DNA from 2 places in the Anoxybacillus ayderensis genome. Region 2 is predicted to be linked to the other one. Evidence: riboswitches for the same ligand, from Rfam matches in the RefSeq annotation. Region 2 holds a riboswitch; the other holds the start of a gene.
What was found. Region 2 has a riboswitch for cyclic di-GMP ahead of HNR63_RS04490 (hypothetical protein). Riboswitches for the same ligand answer to the same signal wherever they lie in the genome.
Positions count from the first base shown of each region.

Region 1: another riboswitch for cyclic di-GMP. It lies ahead of HNR63_RS12160 (methyl-accepting chemotaxis protein); the one in region 2 lies ahead of HNR63_RS04490 (hypothetical protein).

Region 1 covers NZ_JACDUV010000008.1:125,594-133,452, reverse strand. Annotated here, with positions in the region: gene recX (recombination regulator RecX) at 1-177, opposite strand, end outside; gene HNR63_RS12185 (TIGR01777 family oxidoreductase) at 246-1,154, shown strand; gene HNR63_RS12180 (amidohydrolase) at 1,196-2,323, shown strand; gene HNR63_RS12175 (GNAT family N-acetyltransferase) at 2,567-3,124, shown strand; gene HNR63_RS12170 (YfhE family protein) at 3,220-3,348, shown strand; gene HNR63_RS12165 (YfhD family protein) at 3,423-3,611, shown strand; gene HNR63_RS12160 (methyl-accepting chemotaxis protein) at 3,657-5,348, opposite strand; cyclic di-GMP riboswitch class I at 5,453-5,540, opposite strand; gene adhP (alcohol dehydrogenase AdhP) at 5,777-6,790, shown strand; gene HNR63_RS12150 (YgaP family membrane protein) at 6,849-7,037, opposite strand; gene HNR63_RS12145 (Crp/Fnr family transcriptional regulator) at 7,107-7,724, opposite strand; gene HNR63_RS12140 (KamA family radical SAM protein) at 7,796-7,859, opposite strand, start outside.
Region 2 covers NZ_JACDUV010000003.1:8,944-16,802, reverse strand. Annotated here, with positions in the region: gene cysI (assimilatory sulfite reductase (NADPH) hemoprotein subunit) at 1-1,062, opposite strand, end outside; gene HNR63_RS04505 (assimilatory sulfite reductase (NADPH) flavoprotein subunit) at 1,068-2,843, opposite strand; gene HNR63_RS04500 (LysR family transcriptional regulator) at 2,980-3,861, shown strand; gene HNR63_RS04495 (H-type small acid-soluble spore protein) at 3,893-4,072, opposite strand; gene HNR63_RS04490 (hypothetical protein) at 4,152-4,787, opposite strand; cyclic di-GMP riboswitch class I at 4,824-4,906, opposite strand; gene HNR63_RS04485 (NAD-dependent deacylase) at 5,037-5,747, shown strand; gene HNR63_RS04480 (DIP1984 family protein) at 6,027-6,539, opposite strand; gene HNR63_RS13945 (PH domain-containing protein) at 6,767-7,345, opposite strand; gene HNR63_RS13850 (PH domain-containing protein) at 7,365-7,859, opposite strand, start outside.

The DNA of each region.
Region 1 (7,859 bases), on a different contig from region 2:
TTTTTTTATCATTTCCATCCATTGCTTTTCTGTTACTGTCATTCCTTTTTTCAGCCGATACTCAATCAATACGTCTTGATCAACAGAAACGAGTTGTTTCTCTCCATCTTCTTTGACAAGATGGACGTAAAAACGTTCAGCATTTTTCTTATCTACTTCAATTTTTTCAATTCGCATCGTTGAACACACCTTTTCTTTCTTTTTCTTTTAAAAAAACGCATAATATAAGGAAAGGAGGGAAAATAATGAATATTTTAATTGCTGGAGGAACCGGATTTGTCGGTAAAGCATTGACGACATATTTTACACGAAATGGCCATCATATGTATATATTAACGCGAAACGCTCAAAAACGGGAGAACGATCCGTATGTTCATTATGTGCAATGGCTAACTGACGGTGCGAATCCTATCGAACAATTGCCTTCGATCGATGTTATCATTAATCTAGCTGGTGAATCGATTAATAGTGGACGGTGGAACGAAGCGAGAAAGCGAGCCATTGTAGAAAGTCGATTACAAGCAACAAATGCGATACATGACCTCATCTCCAATATGAAACAAATGCCAAACGTTGTCATTCAAGCGAGCGCCATTGGCATTTATGGCACGTCGCTTGATCAGACGTTTACAGAGCGAAATGAAACGACAGGAACAGACTTTTTAGCTCAAACCGTAAAACGATGGGAAGAAGCTGGACGGCGCATGGAAGCGCTCGGCGTCCGAACGGTGTTTATGCGTTTCGGCATTATTTTAGGAAGAGACGGTGGGGCTCTTCCACGCATCGTTCTTCCTTACAAATGGTTCATTGGTGGAACGATTGGACACGGTAAACAATGGATGTCATGGGTGCATATAGAGGACATCGTTGGTGCCATTGATTTTGTTATTCGACACGAAAACGTATCAGGCCCGATTAACGTCACCGCTCCATATCCTGTAACGATGGAGCAGTTTGGAAAAACGGTGGCAAACATATTACATCGCCCACATTGGCTTTCTGTTCCATCCTTCGCCCTAAAAGTATTATTAGGGGAAATGAGCATGCTTGTGTTAGAAGGACAACGTGTCATCCCTGAAAAACTACTTCAAGCAGGATATCATTTTGCATTTCCCACTATTGATCGAGCGCTAGCGAACATACTAAAATCGTGACGAATACACTATACGAAAAAGAAATAAAGGAGCTTCTTGGAATGAAAAGCATATTGCTCAAATACGGGATCGTATATCCAATTACTTCTCCTCCGATGAAGGGGGCAGATGTACGTATTGAAAACGGGAAAATCACACATATTGGTTATGATCTTCCTGTTCACGAAGGAACAGAAGTGATCGATGTATCTGGAAAATATGTTTTCCCTGGCTTCATTGATGTGCATACACATCTCGGTTTGTATGATGAAGGAACCGGATGGGCAGGTAACGATGCAAATGAAACGATTGAAACGATGACTCCACATGTACGTGCTATTGATAGCGTATATCCGCTCGACCCCGGCTTTCGGGATGCGATTGAACACGGCATTACAACGGTTCATATTATGCCTGGAAGCGCGAATGTCATCGGTGGAACGACGGCAGTCATTAAGACGTACGGAAAAAACGTCGAAAACATGATTATTAAACAACCAGCTGGCTTAAAAATCGCCCTTGGTGAAAACCCGAAACGAATGCATAGCCAAGGGAATAAAGAGTCACTTACCCGCATGGGCATTATGGGAATGCTTCGCGAAACGTTTTACAACGCGAAATATAGCGATTGGCCGCACGATTTTCGCACGATCCCGATCATTCAAGCATTAAATCGTGAAATTCCGATTCGTGTTCACGCCCATCGCGCTGATGATATTTTATCCGCCATTCGCCTAGCCGACGAGTTTGGGCTTGATTTACGCATCGAACATTGTACAGAAGGACATTTAATCGCTGAGGAGCTACAAGGCCGAAACTTACAAGTGTCTGTCGGACCAACACTAACACGCCGATCCAAAGTAGAACTAAAAAATAAAAGTTGGAAAACGTACAAAATTTTATGTGATGCAGGTGTTCATGTCTCTATTACTACAGACCATCCATACACGCCAATTCAATATTTACACATTTGCGCTGCCATCGCTGTGCGCGAAGGGCTTGATGAACAAAAAGCGCTCGAAGGCATTACGATTTTACCAGCACGTAATTTAGGAGTAGACGACCGTGTCGGCAGCTTAGAGGTTGGAAAAGATGCCGATATTGTCGTTTGGAATTACCATCCGTTTCACTATATTGCAACCCCTATATTTACAATGATTAATGGGGAAATAATATACAAAAAAAATTAACAAAAAAACTATTTATTTTTTACACCGTTTCAAGTATGATATAAAAGGCTATATGCGAAATATACGTTCAAAACTATATATCGATGCGACAGTAAGGGAAGGCAAATGGTGCGCCACCAGCAGTGCGCTGGTTCTAGTGGGTTCGATTCCCACCCCGAAATTTTTTGATTTGCATAAATTAAAAAATTTCGAGGGTGGCTCGTTCCCTATGGTCGACTGCCCTCGTGAATGGAGGGAGATTCGATGTTAAAAAAACGCGAACTACAAGATTGTCAAGCGTTATACGAGCTTATGGTGCACCCAGACGTCTTCCCTTTCGTGCGCCATAAAGCAAATTCATACGAAGAATTTTTGTTTATAACGAAGCAAACGATTGAAGCCGAAGAACGCGGTGAACTTATTTCGCGCACCATTTTAGATGAGTGGGGCAATCCGATTGGAACGATTAACTTATTTGACATTGAAGATGGCGCTGGTTTTTTAGGCACATGGCTTGGGAAGCCGTATCATGGGAAAGGTTACAATCAAATCGCAAAAGACGCCTTCTTTAATGAACTGTTTTACGAACGTTCCATCAACACGATCTTCATGCGCATTCGCAAAGTCAACGTCCGCTCCACAAAAGCCGCTGAAAAACTTCCTTACGTCACCCTTGCTAATGAAACGAGAAAGCAATTATGGGAAGCAATAAACCAAGGCGAAGATATATATAACTTATATGAAATTTCAAAGGACAACTATACGTTGTATGCGATGCGCCAACAAAAACTTGACGATGAACAACAGCGAAAAGAAGCATAACCTGTTCTGTGCGAACAGGTTTTTTTATTTGGATAATTTTTTATTTTTCTGTTCATAATGTTAACGTGACATTTTTATAAAAGCGAGGGATACATATGCCTGACAAAAAGAAACGTGAAAAAACAAAAAGTACGCTCTCTAGCGCACAAGAAGTGACATACGCCCGCGATTTCAAACGCGCGGACCAAGCCGGTGGGTTTACCGACAAACATGCTCGTCATTAACAACATTCTCCATTCATTTTTTCCATCGTTCATCACATGCTACTAACGAGATGAGCAAAGAGGAGGGAAAAGTGATGGGTCGTTCACGCGGTCAAAAAACGAGAGATAAAAACAAATCGACGATGCCTCAAGTACCAAAAACAATGAAATCAGACGGCTATGATGTAGAGTTTTCTACAGAATTGGCTGATCATGAAGATTTAGAGGCACAAGCACGCGCTGAAGCAGCTGACATTCGCCAAAGCAAAAGAAGAAAATCCTAGATAAAAGAAAGGTGTCCCAACACAACGACGGGACACCTTTTCAAACTATACTTTAAACGTTGCGACAGCATTGCGCAATTGCTCCGCCATTTCTGCTAACGATGTAGCGGCAGATGTCACTTCTTCACTTGAAGCAAGCTGCTCTTCAGAAGAAGCAGAAATTTCGGTCGTCCGTTCAACAAACCGTTTCGCAATAGAAGATACTTCATCCATTGAAGCATGCACTTGATGGACGCCCGCTGACATTTGTTCTGAAATCGCTGATAGCTCTTGAATTTGTGCATTCACTTGTTCAATGGAACGCAAAATTTGTCCAAAGAACGTTCCGGTCTGTTCCACTAATTTTGTTCCTTGCTTCACTTCTTCCGTTCCTTTGCCGACAATTTGCACAACATAACCTGTATTTTGTTGAATCATCTCAATTAATTGCGCAATTTGATTTGCCGATTCGCGAGATTGCTCCGCGAGTTTACGCACTTCATCCGCCACAACTGCAAATCCTTTTCCGTGTTCTCCAGCACGTGCCGCTTCAATCGCTGCATTAAGTGCTAATAAATTCGTTTGTTCAGCAATACCGACGATGACGTCAACAATTTTTCCAATTTGGGCAGACTTCTCATTTAACTCTTTAATAACTACATTCGTTTCATTTGTTGATTCGTTAATCGTATTCATTTGCGTCACAACTTGTTGTAAATATTGCTGTCCAACAGTAGCTTGTTTTGTCGTTTCTGTTGCTGAGTTCGCCACGACAGTTGCTGTTTGAGCCATTCGCTCAATTCCTGCCGCCATTTCACCGATGGCTTGCGAACTCTCCTCCGCATGTTTCCCTTGCATTTCTGCTCCTTGGGCTACTTCTTGAATCGCTGTCGTCACTTCTTCTGTCGCTGCGCTTGCTTGTTCAGCGCTTGCCATTAATTCTTGAGCAGAAGCAGACACATGCTCAGTCGCTGTGCTTACTTGTTGAATAAGTTGTTTCAAATTGTGAACCATTTGGTTAAACGCTTTGGCTAAATCCCCAATTTCATCACGATTTGCCACGTAAATATCATCAACAGACAAATCACCGTGTGCGATTTTTTCAGCATGTTCAGCAATTTGTTTAACAGGTCTGGAGATTTTTTCGCTAATATATAGTGCAATTGCGATGCTCACAAGAAAAGCGACACCGATTGTAATAAGCGTCATATATTTCATCTGTTTCGCTTGTTCGGACAATGTTTCGCTCATTTGCTGTAAATGCTCCGCTTGAGCTGCGCGCGCTTGTTCCCCTGCCTCTGTCACTTCAACCGTAATCGCATTTCCTCGCTCTTTCATGATCCGTGAAATTTCATCCATTTGACCTTGCTTTTTAAATTCAATCGCCTGTTTCGCAATGTCGCGATACTCTTGTTCTGCTTTCACTAAACGGTCAACGGCCTGCTTTACTTTCCCCTCTAGCTGTAATGACTCCATTTTTTCTTGATTAGTCGAAAACTCGCTCGCTGCTTTCTCAAATGCGGTTAAGCTTTCCGGCTTTCCATTAATTAAATACCCCCGTACAGCAATTTGTTCACGTAACATCGCATTTTGCATGTTTGTAACGAGCGTAATCCGTTCAAATCCTTTTTTCATCGCTTCTGAATATTGTTTATCAATTGTCTCTAGCCGACTATATGTAAACATACTTACAACGACAAACAACAATAATACGGAAAGAAACGTCGCCACTAATTTTTTTCTTACCGTTACCTTCATGTTTCTTTCAACCTCCTATGTTAATAAAAATAAAAGCTGCCCAAAAACAAATATATAGGCAGCTATCGTTCGACAGTAAAACCTTCTTATCATTTCCTTATAAGAAGGGCAACTGGCTGGCATATCTATACAATAGACGTAGCCCCTATAGCTTTGCGCCCTACCCTTTCGAGTAGTTTGCCGATTATTCAATTTTTTACATTTTCATCTTAACACAACAACTAGGAAAAAGGAAGTAGTGATTTGTGATCAAAAGGGAAACATTTTACTTCGTCAAGACAAAAAACAAAAATTTACCTTTTTATCCAAAAAAATTTTACATTTTTTCGAACAGTTTGATTGTGATATTTTTAACAAATTTAATGCATGTTACATTAAATATGCATAGACCAAAAAATCCCTTTTCATTTAGAAGGAGGATTATAATCATGAAAGCTGCAGTTGTGGAACAATTTAAAGAACCATTACAAATTAAAGAAGTAGAAAAACCAACAATTTCATACGGGGAAGTGCTAGTGCGCATTAAAGCGTGTGGAGTATGTCATACAGACTTGCATGCCGCACACGGCGACTGGCCTGTGAAGCCAAAACTACCGCTCATTCCTGGACATGAGGGCGTCGGTGTCATCGAAGAAGTCGGACCTGGGGTGACGCACTTAAAAGTCGGAGATCGCGTCGGTATCCCTTGGCTTTATTCCGCTTGCGGCCATTGTGACTATTGCTTAAGCGGACAAGAAACATTATGTGAACATCAACAAAACGCTGGATATTCGGTTGACGGTGGTTATGCTGAATATTGTCGTGCTGCAGCTGATTATGTTGTGAAAATTCCTGATAACTTATCATTTGAAGAAGCTGCTCCAATTTTTTGCGCTGGCGTAACAACATATAAAGCTTTAAAAGTAACAGGCGCAAAACCTGGTGAATGGGTAGCCATTTACGGTATTGGTGGTCTCGGACACGTCGCTGTTCAATATGCGAAGGCGATGGGGCTAAACGTCGTTGCTGTCGATTTAGGCGATGAAAAACTTGAGTTAGCTAAACAGCTGGGAGCTGATCTTGTCGTCAATCCAAAACATGAAGACGCCGCGCAATGGATGAAAGAAAAAATTGGCGGCGTGCATGCAGCTGTCGTTACTGCTGTTTCGAAAGCAGCGTTCGAATCGGCCTATAAAGCGATTCGTCGCGGCGGCGCTTGCGTACTTGTCGGATTACCGCCAGAAGAAATGCCTGTACCGATTTTTGATACCGTTTTAAATGGAGTAAGAATTATCGGTTCAATCGTTGGTACGCGTAAAGACTTGCAAGAGGCACTTCAATTTGCGGCAGAAGGAAAAGTAAAAACAATTGTCGAAGTTCAACCGCTTGAAAACATTAACGATGTATTCGATCGTATGTTAAAAGGACAAATTAACGGTCGCGTTGTGTTAAAAGTAGATTAAGCAAAAGAAGGCGTCATGAAGGCGCCTTCTTATTTGATTTCAACTAAAATGAACAGAGCTATTTCTTCGTCGTATTGATCCGAAATGGAACGTAAAGTGGACAAAATCTCATAAATGCCGTAGCGATAAGAACAATTCCTAAAATACCGACATATTTTATATTTCCCTCAAGGAAAAATAATCCTAATAGTGCAATACCTAATATGAATCGAATCATGCGATCGACAGAGCCAACATTTGCTTTCATCTTTTTTCCTCCCCTCTTCTTATCTATCTTTAATCATAGAGGAAAAAAAAGAAACGTTCTGTGATAAAGTCACATTGTTGCAAATTTGTCACATAACCCTTTTTTGTCCACAATTTTTATTTTCCCACGAGCTAGTTGAATATATCCTTCCCGCTCGAATTGCTTCAATATTCGGCTGACGACTTCGCGTGCCGTTCCAAGTTCCACAGCAATATGTTCATGCGTCATCTCGATCGTGTTTGCCTTGCTGTTGTCGCATCGTGTAAGTAAAAACTCAATCATGCGCTTATCCATCTTTTCAAATACAATATGCTCAATCATTTGCATCATCGCCATAAAGCGATTCATCATCATGTCATAAACGAACGTTTGTAGCTCAACATTTGTTGTCATCATCTTCGCAAACGTATCTTTCGGAACAATTAGTACTTCCGCATCTTCTTCTACAATAGCGGTCGCAGGAAAAGGTGAATGCGACAATACGCTTGAAATGGTCAACACACACGACTCCCCACGACAAACGCGATATAAATTCACTTCTTTTCCATTCTCCCCTATTTTTGCGACCCGAATGACACCAGAGACGATAAAAGCGACATGCTCACACATATCCCCTTCTCGAAAAACAACCGTTCCTTTCGAAAGCTTTATCTTTATGTATACGTTGTCGTGCAAAAACGGAAACAATATTCCTCCCCCTTTCTTTCCTTATATTACAACGTAACAACATCCCTTTCCAATAAGAAAAGGGACGTTTTCTACGTTGCATACTGATCACTTCCAGGTAAATCATCAAACCATGTCGCATCATCTGGACAATCC
Region 2 (7,859 bases):
CACACCTTCGACCCAACCGTAGCGGTCGCCATTATGCTCGAAATAGTAAGGACGGGCTTCTTCTAAATTCCATCCAAGTCGACGCTCTAGTTCTGTTTTCACTGCATCCAAACCAAGCCGATCAATCGTATATTTAAAGCGAGCATGTTTACGTACGGAGCGATTGCCATAATCACGCTGAATAGTAACGACTTTTTCCGCCACTTCAATGACTTGTTCTGGTTTACAAAAACCGATCACTTTCGCTAGTTGCGGATACGTCGTGCGGTCGCCATGCGTCATTCCCATGCCACCACCGATCGCTACATTAAACCCTACAAGTTTTCCGTTTTCCATGATGGCAATAAAACCAAGGTCTTGCGAAAATACATCGACATCGTTTGACGGTGGAACAGCGATACCAATTTTAAATTTTCGTGGCAAGTAAAGCGGCCCATAAATTGGTTCTTGTTCTACTTCTGGTGTTCCAGCGACTTTTTCTTCATCTAACCAAATTTCGTAATACGCCCTTGTTTGTGGCAATAAATAATCACTTAATCTTTTCGCCCATTCATACACTTCTGCATGCACTTCCGATTGGTAAGGATTCGGATTGCACATGACGTTTCGATTGACGTCACCGCATGCCGCTAACGTCGTAAGAAGTGCCTCGTTAATGGCTTGGAGCGTTTTTTTCATGTTCCATTTCAATACGCCGTGAAACTGAAATGCTTGTCGTGTCGTAAGTTTCAACGTCCCGTTCGCATACGTCCGCGCCAATTCGTCCATCGCAAGCCACTGCTCTGGTGTTGCTACGCCACCTGGGGTACGAACGCGAATCATAAATTGATACGCTGGCTCTAATTTTTGTTTTTGCCGCTCGGCTCGCAAGTCGCGGTCATCTTGCAAATAGCTACCATGAAATTTCATCAATCGGTTATCATCTTCTGGAATGCCGGCAGTGATGCGATCTTCCATCGTTTCTTTCAACGTGCCGCGCAAATAGTTGCTTTCTCGTTTAATGCGTTCAACATCGCTTGGCGGTCCATCTGGCGGTGTTAATACAAACTTTTCCACAATCATCCCCCCTAATATACGTCACGTTGGTAACGTTTTTGTTTTTGCATGTCGGCAACATACGCTTCCGCTCGTTCATTCGTCATCTTTCCTTCTTTCGCAATAATATGGATAAGCGTTTCATGAACGTCGCGTGCCATGCGTTGTTTGTCGCCACAAACATAAACAGCTGCCCCTTCTTCTAACCATCGGAACAGTTCTTTGCTTTGTTCAATCATTCGGTGTTGCACGTATACTTTTTCTTTCGCATCGCGTGAAAAGGCAACATCCATCTTCGTCAACACACCGTTTTTTAGCCACGTTTGCCATTCTGTTTGATAAAGGAAATCGGTCACGAAATGTTGATCGCCAAAGAACAGCCACGATTTCCCTCTCGCGCCAATCGCCTCACGCTCTTGCATAAAGGCACGAAATGGCGCAACCCCCGTACCTGGTCCAATCATAATGATTGGCGTATGTGTGTCTTTCGGGAGTTTAAAATTCGGATTTTGATGAACGAACACAGGAAGTTTATCGCCAATGTGTAAACGTTCGGCACAAAACGTTGAGCACACTCCTTTCCGTAAGCGCCCATGTGCTTCATAACGAACCGCGCCAACGGTGATATGCACTTCATCTGGATAAGCTAGCAAGCTACTTGCGATTGAATAAAAGCGCGGTTGCAACTTTCGTAATGAAGAGACGAACTGCTGTGGTGTCATCTCCCACGAACCGAAGTCACAAAGAACATCGAGCATATCGCGTCCTTTCATATATTCTTTTCTTTTCGCTTCTTGCTCAGAAGAAAGGAGCGCATGGAAGTCTGGGTCACCCGAAAACGTAGCGAATGCTTGCAATAATTGCTCGGTTAATACGGTAATTTCTAACCGCGACATCAACGCTTCTCGTAACGGCTCTTCCTTTTCTTCAATAGAAACGAGTATGTCTGGATTCCATTTCATTTTTTCAATCATGGCGTCGACAAGTTCTGGATCGTTTTTTGGAAAAACACCGAGCGCATCGCCTGGTTCAAACACAAGCCCAGAACCCTCGAGAGATAATTCAATATGACGTGTTTCTTTATTTGAGCCGCGTCCATTTAAATTGATATTTTCTAATACTTCCGCTTGAAACGGATGTTTTCGTGAATAAATGGTCGTTGGCTTCGCTTGTGCAGATGAAGTTGTTGCTACGGAAATGGCTCCTTGCTTATCTAACTCGCCAAGCACTCCCTCTAGCCATTTCGCTGCTTTTTCTTCATAATCGACGTCACAATCAACGCGTTCGTATAATCGCTTTCCACCTAGCTCTTCTAGCCGTTTATCAAAATCTTTTCCCGTTTTACAAAAATGTTCATACGACGTATCGCCAAGCGCCAATACAGAGAAACGAAGATGATCGAGTTTTGGTGCGCGCTTGCTATGAAGAAATTCGTAAAATGACAAGGCGTTATCTGGTGGTTCCCCTTCTCCGTATGTACTAACGACAATGAGCAGCGTATTGATTTTTTTCAACTCGTTCGGCTTAAAATCAAGCATCGAGGAAACGGTGACATGAAACCCGCGATGTTTAAGCGTTTCTCCTACTTTTTCCGCTAGTTTTTGCGCGTTTCCTGTTTGCGACCCGTAAAGAACGGTCACTTCCTTCGTTGCAGATGCTTCTTGTTGAAGCGCTCCGACCGACTCCGTTGCAGCTAAATACCCACTTAGCCAAAGTTTTTGTGCGGAATTTAACGTTGGCCAAAGCCGATTGAGGAGCTCGACTTGTTCTTCATTAAATGGACTGTTTGTCACTTGAAATGGCAACATGCTTCACCTCTCATTTTTCTACTATTCCTATAAATCAAGTATGTTTTATTTGACTTTACCGTAAAAAATAAAATTAGTAAAATAAATATAAATTATCAGAACTATTTATTTTTTTAATAACTAAGGAGCGAGCGATATGTACGAACAATTAAAAACGTTCATTACGCTAGCTGAGGTGAAAAATTTCACAAAAACAGCAGACATTCTTCATTTATCTCAACCAAGTGTAAGCTTGCACATTAAAAATTTAGAAAAAGAGTTTCAAACAAAACTATTTATTCGTTCACCAAAAGAGCTACAAATGACGCCAACGGGAGAATTGCTTTATGATCGAGCAAAAAAAATGATCGCGTTATACGAACAAACGAAACAAGATATTTTGGAACATCACGACTGTGTGAAAGGAACATTAAAAATTGGGGCTAGTTTTACGATCGGGGAATACGTGCTACCTACCTTTTTATGCGCCTTACAAAACGATTATCCAGAATTACAATTGGAAGTGATCATCGGCAATACAAAAGAAATTGTAGAGCTCGTTCGTACGTATCAAACACATATCGGTTTAATTGAAGGACAAACAAATGAAAAAGAGCTTGTGGTGTACCCATTTATGCAAGATGAGCTAGTCATTGTTGCGTCTAATGATCATCCTCTCGCTCACAAACAGGAAGTATCGATAAACGATTTACAAAACCAAATATGGATTACACGCGAATTAGGATCTGGCACACGTGAATATTTTAACCATTTTATTCGTTCAAATGGACTAAAAGTAAAATCACTGATGATTATTAGCAGCAATCAAGGAATAAAAGAAACGTTAATACGCGGAAACGGTGTAGCGCTCCTTTCACGTCATGTCATTGAACAGGAGTTGAAACATAAAAACCTATCGATTGTTTACGTCAAACATTCTCCTTTTTATCGAACATTTTCTTATCTTTACTCACCGACAATGAAAAACAACAAACTTGTACATTTGCTGATTGATTTACTCCAACAAAAAAGGATGTGACAAACAAGTTGCTTTGTCACATCCCCATCGCTTAATGCTCCTCTAGCTGTGAAATCGGAACGCGCTGTTGTTTTTCTGGGTTGTTTAAAAAATGAATCGTTGCCATTTCTGTTTGCGCATCGACATGTTCAATATATACGGCTTTTCCATTATACGTTACATGTTTCATATCGGGTGACTGGGCAATTTGTTGCGCACGTGTGATGTTCATTCGCTCCCCTCCTTTCGAACAATTATTATCATTTGTGTTTGACGCGAAAATATACAAAAAAGAGCGCCAACAGGCACTCTTATAACAGTTCAAGCAACTTCTTTTTATTTTGTTGTACTTTTTCTTCTAACGCCTTTACTTTTTCTTTCAATACTTGTACGTTGACATCATTCTTATATACTTTCTTTTCTAACGCACGAATTTCATTTTTTACAGCTTTTAATTGATTAGAAGCAGCAATAAGCTTCCCAAACCATTGATCTAACTCTTCTTGTTTTTCCGCTTCGTCGTCTTCATCCGATTGCACGACAGGTGATTGTTCAGTCGTAGTCACAGTAGCGCTATCTTGTTCATTGACTACTTGTGTCGTTTCCTCTGTTGTTTGTTCACTTTGTGGTTGTGTTGGTTGTTCAGTTGGTTGTTCTTTCGGCGTGCTAAACGCTTCAAGCGCTATCGTCACCTCGTTCACACGCACTTCAATTTTGCTTAACTTTTTATTTAGTTCTGCCAATTTGTTTTTTAACATTTGTTGTTCTTTTTTCTTTTTTGCCTCTTCTTTTTTCTGCTTAGCTAACTCTTGTTTTTTCTTCGCTTCTTCCTTTTTCACGACAAGCTGGCTTTTCTGTACATGTTTTGCTCCATCATGCTTTGCTGCAAAAGCTGGAGAAGCAACGAGCATCGATGCTAGTAAAATTGGTAATCCTTTTTTAAACATTACCCTTTCCTCCATTTCATATGTATGTTTTTTGGTAATGGTAGCTGGCTGGCATAGGTATCCCGTTAGCCCCTATAGCTTTGCGACGCTAAGTTTCCTTAGCTGTGCCTTTACTTCTTATTATACTTTGCTTATTTTCATGGGCATGAATCAAAAGTCCTTATTTTCCTTATAAACATATGTGAAAATAAAGGAAGAAAAGGGCGAAGAAAGAAGTAGTTATTGGTAGATAAAAAGGAGGGGTACGGAATGTTAGAAAAATGGTTGAAAGAGTCTTCGTATACCGTCGTATTTACTGGAGCAGGAATGTCTACAGAAAGCGGGCTTCCCGATTTTCGTTCGGCAAAATCAGGGCTTTGGCGCACGAAAAATCCACAACAATTAGCAAGTACGTATGCGATGCAACATAACCGAGACGAGTTTATTGCATTTTATCAATATCGTATTCGTACGTTGCTTGAATGCCAGCCACATATCGGACATATCATTTTAGCTAATTGGCAACAGCAGGGGCTTATCCACCAAATCATCACCCAAAATGTCGACGGCTTTCACCAACAAGCAGGCAGTACAAATGTCATTGAATTACATGGAACGTTGCGAACAGTGCATTGCTCGCGTTGCAGGCGAACATACGACGCAAAACGGTATGTAGACGAACAGTTTACGTGCACATGCGGCGGCTTTTTGCGCCCTTCCGTTGTTTTATTCGGGGAGTCGTTACCGTATGATGCGTTTGAACAAGCATGGACAGCAGCTGAACGGGCAGACTTATGGATTGTGCTCGGCTCTTCTTTACAAGTGTCACCAGCTAACGAACTTCCTGTCATCGCGAAACGAAGCGGGGCCAAATTAGTGATTGTGAACATGGAACCGACGCCATTAGATGATTGGGCGGATTTGCTTATACATGGTCGCAAAATTGGAGAAGTGTTGCAGGAAATAAAGGAGAAGTTATAGGAAAACCAAAATAACTCATTGTATGCCGTTTTTTCCTAATGATCGAATGCATATATACAATGACGAGAGAGAGAAGAATGATCGAAAGAAAACAGAAAACCAAAATCTATTTACCCGTTCGTTACTCGTAAAACGTTACATCGTTACTCGTTCTCCGTTCTCCGTTCGCACCCGCTCTTAGACTAAAAAGGACTTTGAAGAATGGTGATCATTTCCTCATCTCTCTCGTTGGTGCCTAAGCACCCATAAGGGCACTTTGCAAAATGCCCTTAAAGCTGCTTATGCCTCTAAATATTTGCTCGCAAGCGAAACGTCTATTTCCACAGTATAGTTGACTTTATCAATGCGACTAGACAGCACTTCGACTTGGCGTGCCAACATTTCTGCGGCTTGTTTATATTCACTCGGATTAAATAATGCAATGGTTTCCATCACCACATTTCCACCATAATACTCGCGTGGTTTTGTGTCTCCTAATCGCTTATACAAATGAACTCGACTCCGCAACATTTTCGCTGTTTCAATCGCGCGAATAAGAGAAATACGTTCCCCTTCCCATTCGACAGTCTGTTGCATATTCGTTTCGTTGATCAGTTCTTGTAGTGCAAGCACATCTTTCTGTATTTCGGCCATCTCTGTAAGTACTTGCTCGACCGTCCGTTCTGGCAGTGTATACATCTCCCCTTTTGGAACGGTAACCGTGTGAGTCGTCAACAACTCCGCTTGCAGCTCGTCTACTCGCCTTTTTAAAAACGAAAGGAGATTAATTGATTGCGCTAACGTAATTTTCATTTACTCAGCCTCCACCTTTACTCATCGACTGTATAATTATAATAATGAGGAAGAAAAAAGTAAACTTTAAAACTTATGGTTCATCACCGAAAAATGTACTTTTTAAATTTAAACTTGATAGCAACATAGCAAATAAAGCAATGTAGTATAAAAAGTAAAACAAAGTGTTTAGTTTCTATCACAATCGTCTTTATTTAATAACTACAACTTGTGGTGAAGTGCCAAACTTATTCCTTATTTCCAAAAAACCATTCGTATATTGCTTGTGCCTCATGTTCGTCCACATCAACGACTTTTGTGCGTATGCCTGGCATGACAGTCGCACGTACTGTACATAATCCGAGTCGTTGTTGCATACGAGTTTGCGAGACCGTTAATGACTGAATACGATGTTTTAACATATATACCGTTTTTATCGTCAGCCATCCACTTCCCAATGCTAGCTGCTCACTTTTAATCGTTACTCCTGCTCGCTTATAACTTCGATAGCCAACATATACTGCGGGCAAAAGGAGAAGGAGCGTTTCAAATCGCTGAAAAAATACGATTGCGATGACCGGAATGAGCATAACCGTATAGAGCGACCTCAACATATAGCGCCAACGGGCACGTGTACATAGCGATCGGAACGAATCGTCCAAACGATATTCAGGAAAACACGTCGCAACAAGAGAAGCAACTTCGTTTTTACGAACAAGCGGAAACAGCACGAGACTGCCATGTTTTCCATCATCAAGTGCCCCTCCGGCATGAATGAGATGAACAGACACATAACCGAACAAGTGCCGAATCGGACTTTCCTTCACTGCAATGGCTTGAACGCGCTCAATCGATGTAGAAATGCTCTTTTTTTTGCAGCAATCCTGTTGTTATCGTTATCGTTTTGTTTTGTTTGACAACCGTAAAATTCATATAGCGAAAAAGATGGCCGATCACAGACAACACGTAAGCGATCATAAGAACGACAAACAAAAAGATGAGTGTAGAAGCTGTATCGTCAGCGCGAAAAAATATGTTTAGCCGTTCAAATGAGACAAAATCATTAAAATCGGAAAGAAATGCACCGATCGCTGCAATGACTCCAAAAGCACCACCACTTGTGATAGATAAAAACAATACGTCGCGAAAACGAAGTGTAAATATGGTAGCCGCCTTATCTTCTATTTCTATACATATGTTTTCTCGTTTTTGGTGATGCACCGCTCGCTCTATTTGCTTTGCTTCTTCTATGGAAACCGCTGAAAGTATTACTTCTGGTTCATCCATTTGCCTGCCAGCTGTTTCAATATGTACTTGTACAACACCTACAAGCCGCTGCAA